DNA from 2 places in the Burkholderia latens genome. Region 2 is predicted to be linked to the other one. Evidence: predicted binding sites of a transcription regulator. Region 2 holds the regulator's gene; the other holds the start of a gene.
The links. Region 2 encodes FliA, which starts transcription of late flagellar genes. Its sites were predicted from a motif close to CTAAAGTTTNNNNNNNNNNNGCCGNTA; they were not measured.
Positions count from the first base shown of each region.

Region 1: the regulator FliA is predicted to act here: its motif matches at 2,342-2,368, upstream of flgK (flagellar hook-associated protein FlgK).

Region 1 is NZ_CP013435.1:3,152,271-3,156,689, forward strand. Features, by position in the region: gene flgL (flagellar hook-associated protein FlgL) at 1-262, opposite strand, end outside; gene flgK (flagellar hook-associated protein FlgK) at 285-2,285, opposite strand; gene WK25_RS14610 (flagellar brake protein) at 2,476-3,231, opposite strand; gene flgJ (flagellar assembly peptidoglycan hydrolase FlgJ) at 3,466-4,419, opposite strand, start outside.
Region 2 is NZ_CP013435.1:277,302-281,720, reverse strand. Features, by position in the region: gene flhF (flagellar biosynthesis protein FlhF) at 1-1,399, shown strand, start outside; gene WK25_RS01380 (MinD/ParA family ATP-binding protein) at 1,392-2,210, shown strand; gene WK25_RS01375 (RNA polymerase sigma factor FliA) at 2,233-2,967, shown strand; S-adenosyl-L-homocysteine riboswitch at 3,055-3,170, shown strand; gene ahcY (adenosylhomocysteinase) at 3,205-4,419, shown strand, end outside.

The sequences.
Region 1 (4,419 bases), 460 kb from region 2:
TCAGCACGCCGCTCACGCTCTGCAGCGCCTGGTCCTCGGCCTGCAGCGACGCGAGCGCGGCGGTCTGGTTGGTCGCGTACTGCGACAGCGTTGCCGACGTCATCGACAGCTGCACGGCCTGCGCGGCGCCAACCGGATTGTCGGCCGGCGTCTGCAGGCTCGTGCCGCTCGAAATCTGCTGGTACAGCTGCGCGAGCTGCGCCTGCTGGTCGTTCATCTGTGAAACGTTCAGCTGGAAGAACTGGGCGCTGGAAATTCGCATCGCTTCTATCCCTCGAATCCGGTCAGTTGAACAGGCCGAGCACGGTCTGGAACAGCGTCGCCGCCGTCTGGATCACTTTCGCGTTCGCCTGGTAAAGCTGCTGGTACTGCATCAGGTTCGCCGCTTCCTCGTTCTGGTTCACGCCCGACACCGACTGCTGCGCGCTCGTGATCTGGCCGACGAGCGACGTCTGCGCGGCGCTCGACGACTTCAGCTGGCTCGCCGTGTTGCCGATCGCGTTCACGTAGTTCGCATACGCGCCGGTCAGCGTCGTCGTGCCGCCGCCAAGCGCCTTCGCGGTGACGAGCTGCGACAGCGCGAGCGCGTTCGAGCCGTCGCTCGTGCCGCCCGCGTACGGTCCGATCGTGAACGTGTCGCCATCCGACGGCGCGCCGGACAGCGTGACCGTCACGCCGTTCATCACGCCAGCCGGAGCCGGCTGCGTGGTGCTGTTGATCGTCAGCTTCGCGCCGGCCGACGCGTTGTACGGCACGCTGTCGGTCGGGCTCGTGATCGTCACCGAGGTCGGCGGGGTGCCCGCGATCGTCACCGTGGTGCCGGCCGGGAAGCCCGACAGCGACTTCGACGCCGCGTCGTAAGTCAGCGTGGTCGGCGTCGTCGGCACCTGGTAGCCGGCGCTCACCGCGCCCTGCGCGATCTTGCCCGTGCCGATGTTGGTGCTCGATGCCGCCGCCACCACCGGCGACGCGGCCGCGATCGCCGAGCCGCTCGTCGTCGCGAGGCCAAAGCCGGTCAGCGCGCCGCGCGTCGGCAGCACGGTGAACTGGTCGCCGGCATTCATCGCGCCGGACGAGAACGAGAAGTCGAGCCCGCCGAGAGACACCGGCATCGGCCCCGCCTTCTGGTCGACCACCGCGCCGCTCGCGCGGTCGGTCAGCGTGTAGTTCGTACCGTCATACGACAGCGTGTAGTCGCTCGTCGTCGGCTGCGATGCGTTGGCGAACGACACGGCAAGCGACGCGTTGCCGGTATTGCCCTGGTTCGAATAAACGGCCGGGGCCGCCACCGTGAACAATGCGCCGCCCGGCTTGCCCGACAGGTCGACGCCGAGCGCGTTTTGCGCGTTGACCTGCGCGGCGAAGCTGGTCGCGAGCGCGCCGAGCTGCGCCTGCGCCGGGTCGAGCGTCTGGTTGCGGAACGCGAGCAGGCCGCCGAGCGTGCCGCCCGACAGCGACGTATCCGGCAGCGCCTGGTTCGGGCCCGGCGGGTTCGCGCCGGCGATCCCCTGCGACACCACGGTCAGCTCGCTCGGATCGGACGACGACGTGACGGTCGCGAGCTGGTAGCTCTTGTCGGCGACGACGAGCGGCTGGCCGCCCGCGAGGAACACGCTGTAGCCGCTGTCGTTGCGCACGACCTGCACGCCGGCGAGGCTCGACAGGTTCGACACCGCGAGGTCGCGCTGGTCCATCAGCTGGTTCGGCGGCTGCCCCTGGCTGCTCGCCGCGGCGATCTGCTGGTTCAGCTGCGCGATCTGCGCGGTGTACGTGTTGATCTGCGACACGGTGCTGGTGAGCTGCGTGTTCACGCTCTGGCGCAGCGCGTCGTACTGCTGGCCCGCCGCCTTCAGCTGGTCGCCGAGAATCTGCGCGTTGCTGATCGCGGTCTGCCGAACCGACGGATCGGACGCATTGTTCGCGACGTTCTGCAGCCCGGTGAAATAGCTGGTGATCGCGGTCGAGATGCCCGCCGTCGGGCTGCCGACGTAGTTGTTCAGCTGCGCGACGAGCGAATACCACGTCGACAGCGCGCCGCCCTGCGACTGCGCGCTGTTCAGCTGGTCGCTCAGGTACTGGCTGTACTGCCGCTGCACGGTGACGGTATTCACGCCCTGCGGCATGTAGCCGCTCGACGTGTACTGGCCGCTCGCCTCCGCGTAGACGGGACGCTCGACCGAATAGCCGGGCGTCGCGGCGTTGCTGATGTTCTGGCCGGTCGTCGTGAGGCCCCAGAGCGCGGCGTTGAGGCCGCTGACGCCGAGGTTCATGAGTGTGTTGGACATGCGCGATCCTGATGAGCCGGCCGCGCTGCGGCCGCCGGGTTGCGTGACTCCCGGTATAACGGCCGCGGATCGAAAAAATTGAGGAAAAAATGCACGTGCGGCGCGCGTGCGCGCGTCGCCCGTCGAGCGCACCGGCGGCCCGTGCCGACGCCGGTGGCGCGCGGCCCCGGGCGCGGCCGCGAAGCGCGCGTCAGGCCCGCGCGAGCGAGCGGCGCTTCATCTCGAGCTGCGTGATCAGGCGCTGCAGCGTGTTCTCAGCGCTGCCCGGCAGCGACATGAACCGAAAGCCGAGCTGGTAGCGCCGCGCACCGTTCGGCATCTGCGTCGACCGCTGCGACACGAGGCGCAGGTCGAGCGACAGCTTGCCGTGCCCGTTCAGTTCGAGCTCGACCTCCGGCAGCAGCGTGCCGACCTCGAGCGCCTCCACGCGTTCGTCGGCCGTGCGCAGCCCGACGCCGCCGAGCGACAGGTTGTGCACTTCGAACACGAAGCCGTCGCCGTCCGGCAGCTTGCCGCGGCACAGGAACGGATCGACGATCGGCGCATCGACGCGGAAATACTCGCGCCGCTGGATGCACATCAGCACGTCGGGGAAATCGGCGATGAACGCGGGCAGCCCTTCGTAGCGCGTCTCGCGCGGCGTGCCGGTGGTGAATTCGACGCGCACGCCTTCCGGCGCGGCAGCAAACGTGCAGTGCGACGCCGCGAGGATGCCGGCGTTCTGTTCGGACAGCGCGCCCCAGTCGAACGTGAACGTGCGCGCGCCGACGTCGACCTCGAGCAGGCGCGTGACGAGCTGGCCGCCCGGGTACTGGACGGTCAGGAAGTCGCCGCGGTTCACGAGGTTGCGCAGCTGCACGCCGATCTCCAGCGGATTGCGGCGGGCATAGTCGGGCCCGGAATGACCGGCATCCAGGCTCGGAGCGGTCGACGTTTCGATATTCATGGCTAGCCGGTCTTCTGGTCATGGGCGCCCGGATGACCGGTGCGCAGTAAAACCGGGCCAGAACATGGGCCCGGTTGCGGTCTCACACACTTAGCGGCAGTGCTCACCGAAAGTTTAGATCGAATCGCGGATATTTTTCGCGCAAACGTTGAAACCGCGCGCGGCTAACGCCGGGCGCGGTCCGTAAGACTGCAAAAAATGGCGAACGGCGGGACGCTTGCCGGCCCCGCCCCATCAGCCGATCTGCTGCATGATCGAGATCAGCTTCTTCGCGTAATTCGGGTCGGTCGCGTAGCCGGCTTTCTGGAGCCCGTGCGCGAAACCCTCGACGCTGCGGCTTGCGCTGAGCACGCCCGCGTAGCGCGGGTTGTTCTTCAGCAGGTTCGCATAGTCGGTCATCGCATGCTCGTACGAATCGTACGCGCGGAATTTCGCGACGACGCGGCGCGGCGTGCCGTTCACGTATTCGGTCGTCAATGCCGACACCGTGCGGCCGGTCCAGCCCTTGTTCGCCTTGATGCCGAACACGTTGTAGCTCGTCGAGCCGTCGCTCGCGCGGATCTCGCGCTTGCCCCAGCCCGATTCGAGCGCGGCCTGGCCGACGATGAAGCGCGCCGGAATCCCGGTGGTCGCGCTCGCCGCCTGCGCGGCGCCCGCGAGACGATCGACGAATGCGTCGGCGTCCTGCACGCCGCTCGCACCCTTGACCGGCGGCGTCAGCGCGCTGCCGGCCGAGTAGCCGCGCGCACCGGCGAGCGCGCCGTTGTTCGCCGCGTTCGCGTAGGCCTTCGCCATCGCGTTCATCGCGGCGAGGCTGCCTTCGTTGCCGGACGCACCGAAGTCGGCCGCGCCGAGCCCGGCCGCGCCGGCGTCCGCGGTCGTGTCAGCGCCGGTTCCCTGCCCCGCGTTGCGCAGCAACTGCTTCATCAGCGCGTCGGCGACGCCGATCCCGCGCTTCGACATTTGCTGCGCGAGCTGCTGGTCGAGCATCGACGTGTACATCTTCGACGTGTGCGAATCGAGCAGCCCGCCGTCGGGCGATGCGTCGCGCATGCTCTTGAGCATCATCTGCGTGAACATCGCGTCGAACTGGCCGGCCACCGCCTTCGCGCCGGCCTGCGGCGACTGCTTCGCCTGCGCGCGCAGCGCATCGAAACCCTGCACGTCGAGCGCGAAGCGCTGCGTGAG
Region 2 (4,419 bases):
GTTCGACACCGATACGGACGCCCACACCGAAACCGACGCTCGCGCGCATGCCCATGCCGCAGCCCACGCGTCGCCGTCGCCGGCCACGCCGCCGGCCGCGGCTTCCGAACCCGCACCGTGGCTCGTCGAGCACGCGAAGCGCCTGACGCAGCAGCGCGAAGCGCTGATCGCGCGCGCGCAGGCCGCGGCGGCCGCGCCGCAGGCGCCGGTTCGCGCGCAGCAGGGCGCCGCGTCCGCGACGCCGCCCGGCTGGGCGCGCGACATCGTGCGCGACGCCGAGCGCCGGATGCCGGCCGCCGCGGCTGCCCGCGCGACCGAAACGAGCACCGCGAAGCCCGGCGAGCGCACGCGCCTGTCGGCCGACGCCGCCGCCGCGGTGGCCGACGCGGTGAACGCGCGGATCGAGCAGATCGTCACCGGCACGGTGATGAACGAGCTCGGCGCGATGCGCGGGATGATGGAAGAGCAGTTCGACAGCCTGATGTGGCACGACCGGCAGCGCCGCAGCCCGGTGCACGGCGCGCTGGGCAAGCACCTGTTCTCGGCCGGGTTCTCCGCGCAACTGGTGCGCATGCTGGTCGACAACCTGCCTTCCGGCGACGGCGCTCAGACCTTCGAGCAGGCGGCCGAGTGGGCGCAGTCGGTGCTCGCGGCGAACCTGCCGGTGCTCGAAAACGAGGATGCGCTGATGGAGCGCGGCGGCGTGTTCGCGCTGATGGGGCCGACCGGCGTCGGCAAGACCACGACGACCGCGAAGCTCGCCGCGCGCTGCGTGATGCGCTTCGGCGCAAGCAAGGTCGCGCTGCTGACCACCGACAGCTACCGGATCGGCGGCCACGAGCAGCTTCGCATCTTCGGCAAGATTCTCGGCGTGCCCGTGCACGCGGTGAAGGACGCGGGCGATCTCGAACTCGCGCTGTCCGAGCTGCGCAACAAGCACATCGTGCTGATCGACACGATCGGCATGAGCCAGCGCGACCGTGCGCTGTCCGACCAGATCGCGATGCTGCATGGTGCGAACGCGCCGGTGCAGCGCCTGCTGCTGCTCAACGCGACGAGCCACGGCGACACGCTCAACGAGGTCGTCCAGGCGTATCGCAGCGCGGCCGAGTATCCCGATCTCGCCGGCTGCATCCTGACCAAGCTCGACGAGGCGACACATCTCGGCGGCGTGCTCGACACGGTGATCCGCTACAAGCTGCCGGTTCACTACGTGTCGACCGGCCAGAAGGTGCCGGAGAACCTGTACGTCGCGTCGACCCGGTTCCTGCTGAAAAGCGCGTTCTGTGTGCCGCGCGACGGCTCGCCCTTCGTGCCGCAAGACGAGGACATGCCGACGCTGCTCTCCGCACTGACCGCACGTTCCACCGCCGAGCTGCACGAGGTGCGATTTGGATAAACGGATCATCGACCAGGCCGAAGGGCTGCGGCGCCTGCTCGCCGGGCGCGCGTCGCGCATCGTCGCGGTGACGGGCGGGCCGACCGGCGTCGGCTGCACGTCGACCGTCGTCAACGTCGCGGCCGCGCTGACCGCGCTCGGCAAGGACGTGCTCGTCGTCGACGAGCGCGCTGACGTGCAATCGGCCGCGGCGACGCTCGGCGGCGCGTGGCTGCGCGACGGCGAGCGCACGCGGGTGGCGGCCGGCTTCGGGCTGTGCGCGGCTGCGCGGCTTGCACGCGACGGCTACAGCGACACGCAGCTGAGCGACTTCATCGACGGGCAGGCCGACATCGTGCTGGTCGACGCGCAACTCGGCGCGGACGGCGGGTTCTCGGCGCTCGCGCGCGAGGCGCACGACGTGCTGATCGTCACGCGCGTCGCCGCGCAGGCGATCACCGAGGCGTATGCGTGCATGAAGCGCCTGCATTTTGCGCACGCGATCGCGCAGTTCCGCGTGCTGACCAACCACGTCGGCAGTCACGCGGATGCGAAGACCGCGTTCGACAATCTCGCGGGCGTCGCGAGCCGCTACCTGACGGTGTCGATTGACGACGCCGGCTGCGTGAGCGCCGATCCGCTCGTCGAGCATGCGCGCGACCTGATGCATACCGCGGTCGACGCGTTTCCGTCGTCGTCGGCCGCGCGCGATTACCGGCAGATTGCCGCCGACCTGCTGTACTGGCCGATGCGCCCGGGCCCGGGCGCCGGCCGCGCCGTCCATGCGGGCGGCAAGCCGTCTTACGAGGCGGGTGCGGCGCACGCCGCGTGAGCGCCACCGGAAGGAGAGAGCCATGATGTACAACGCTCAGGGAAAGATGACCCAGGCCGACGTGCTCGCCCAATACGCGCCGCTCGTGCGGCGTCTCGGGCTGCAGCTCGTCGCGAAGATGCCGGCGAGCGTCGACCTCGACGACCTGATCCAGGCCGGCATGATCGGCCTGATGGACGCGGCCGGCCGCTACAAGGAAGACCAGGGCGCGCAGTTCGAGACCTACGCGACGCAGCGCATCCGCGGCGCGATGCTCGACGAGCTGCGCAGCAACGACTGGCTGCCGCGCAGCCTGCGCAAGACGTCGCGCGAGGTCGAGTACGCGGTGCACCAGGTCGAGCAGCAGCTCGGCCGTTCGGCGAGCGAGGCCGAGATCGCCGAGCATCTGAAGATGCCGCTCGACGAATACCAGGGGATGCTGCAGGACCTGCACGGCAGCCAGCTGATCTACTACGAGGATTTCGATCGCGCGGCCGACGACGAGCCGTTTCTCGACCGCTACCGCGTCGATCACGCCGATCCGTTGTCGGCGCTGCTCGACGAGCATCTGCGCGAGGCGCTCGTCGAGGCGATCGACCGGCTGCCCGAGCGCGAGAAACTGCTGATGTCGCTGTACTACGAGCGCGGGCTGAACCTGCGCGAGATCGGCGCGGTGCTCGAGGTCAGCGAGTCGCGCGTGTGCCAGCTGCACAGCCAGGCGGTCGCGCGTCTGCGCGCGCGGCTGCGCGAACAGGCGTGGGTCGGCGCGGAGAACTGACCCCTTCATCGCCTCCCACGCGCGCCGACGCCGCGCGTGGTGCGCGCGGCGCACAATTCCCGCGCCGATTTGCTACAATCCCACCCGTTTTCCGAGGAGCGTTGCGACGGACCATCTGCGTCCGCCAGGCTCGGAGAGCTTCACCAAGCAGCCGTGCGGCCAGATGCGCGCCGGCCCCGCTTCCTGAACGGCGCTCACGTCACCAATTTCTAGAACTTTTTTAGAAAGGAGGGCGTGATGAACGCCATTATCGATTCCAAGGTTTCCAACGATTACGTCGTCGCCGACATGGCGCTTGCAGGCTGGGGCCGCAAGGAGCTGAACATCGCCGAGACCGAAATGCCGGGCCTCGTGCAGATCCGCGACGAATACAAGGCGCAGCAGCCGCTGAAGGGCGCGCGCATCGCCGGTTCGCTGCACATGACGATCCAGACCGGCGTGCTGATCGAGACGCTGAAGGCGCTCGGCGCGGACGTGCGCTGGGCATCGTGCAACATCTTCTCGACGCAGGACCACGCCGCTGCCGCGATCGTCGAAGCCGGCACGCCGGTGTTCGCGTTCAAGGGCGAGTCGCTCGACGAATACTGGGAGTTCTCGCACCGCATCTTCGAATGGCCGAACGGCGAATTCGCGAACATGATCCTGGACGACGGCGGCGACGCAACGCTGCTGCTGATTCTCGGCTCGAAGGCCGAGAAGGACCGTTCGGTGATCGCGAAGCCGACCAACGAAGAAGAAGTCGCGCTGTACAAGTCGATCGCGAAGCACCTCGACATCGACGCGAACTGGTATTCGAAGCGCCTCGCGCACATCAAGGGCGTGACCGAGGAAACGACGACCGGCGTGCACCGCCTGTACCAGATGGAAAAGGACGGCCGCCTGCCGTTCCCGGCGTTCAACGTGAACGACTCGGTCACGAAATCGAAGTTCGACAACCTGTACGGCTGCCGCGAGTCGCTCGTCGACGGCATCAAGCGCGCGACCGACGTGATGATCGCGGGCAAGGTTGCGGTCGTCGCCGGCTACGGCGACGTGGGCAAGGGCTGCGCGCAATCGCTGCGCGGCCTCGGCGCGACCGTGTGGGTCACCGAAATCGATCCGATCTGCGCGCTGCAGGCGGCAATGGAAGGCTACCGCGTCGTGACGATGGAATATGCGGCCGACAAGGCCGACATCTTCGTGACGGCGACCGGCAACTACCACGTGATCAACCACGATCACATGAAGGCGATGCGCCACAACGCGATCGTCTGCAACATCGGTCACTTCGATTCGGAAATCGACGTCGCGTCGACCCGCCAGTACCAGTGGGAAAACATCAAGCCGCAGGTCGACCACATCATCTTCCCGGACGGCAAGCGCATCATCCTGCTGGCGGAAGGCCGCCTCGTGAACCTCGGCTGCGCGACGGGCCACCCGTCGTTCGTGATGTCGAACTCGTTCGCGAACCAG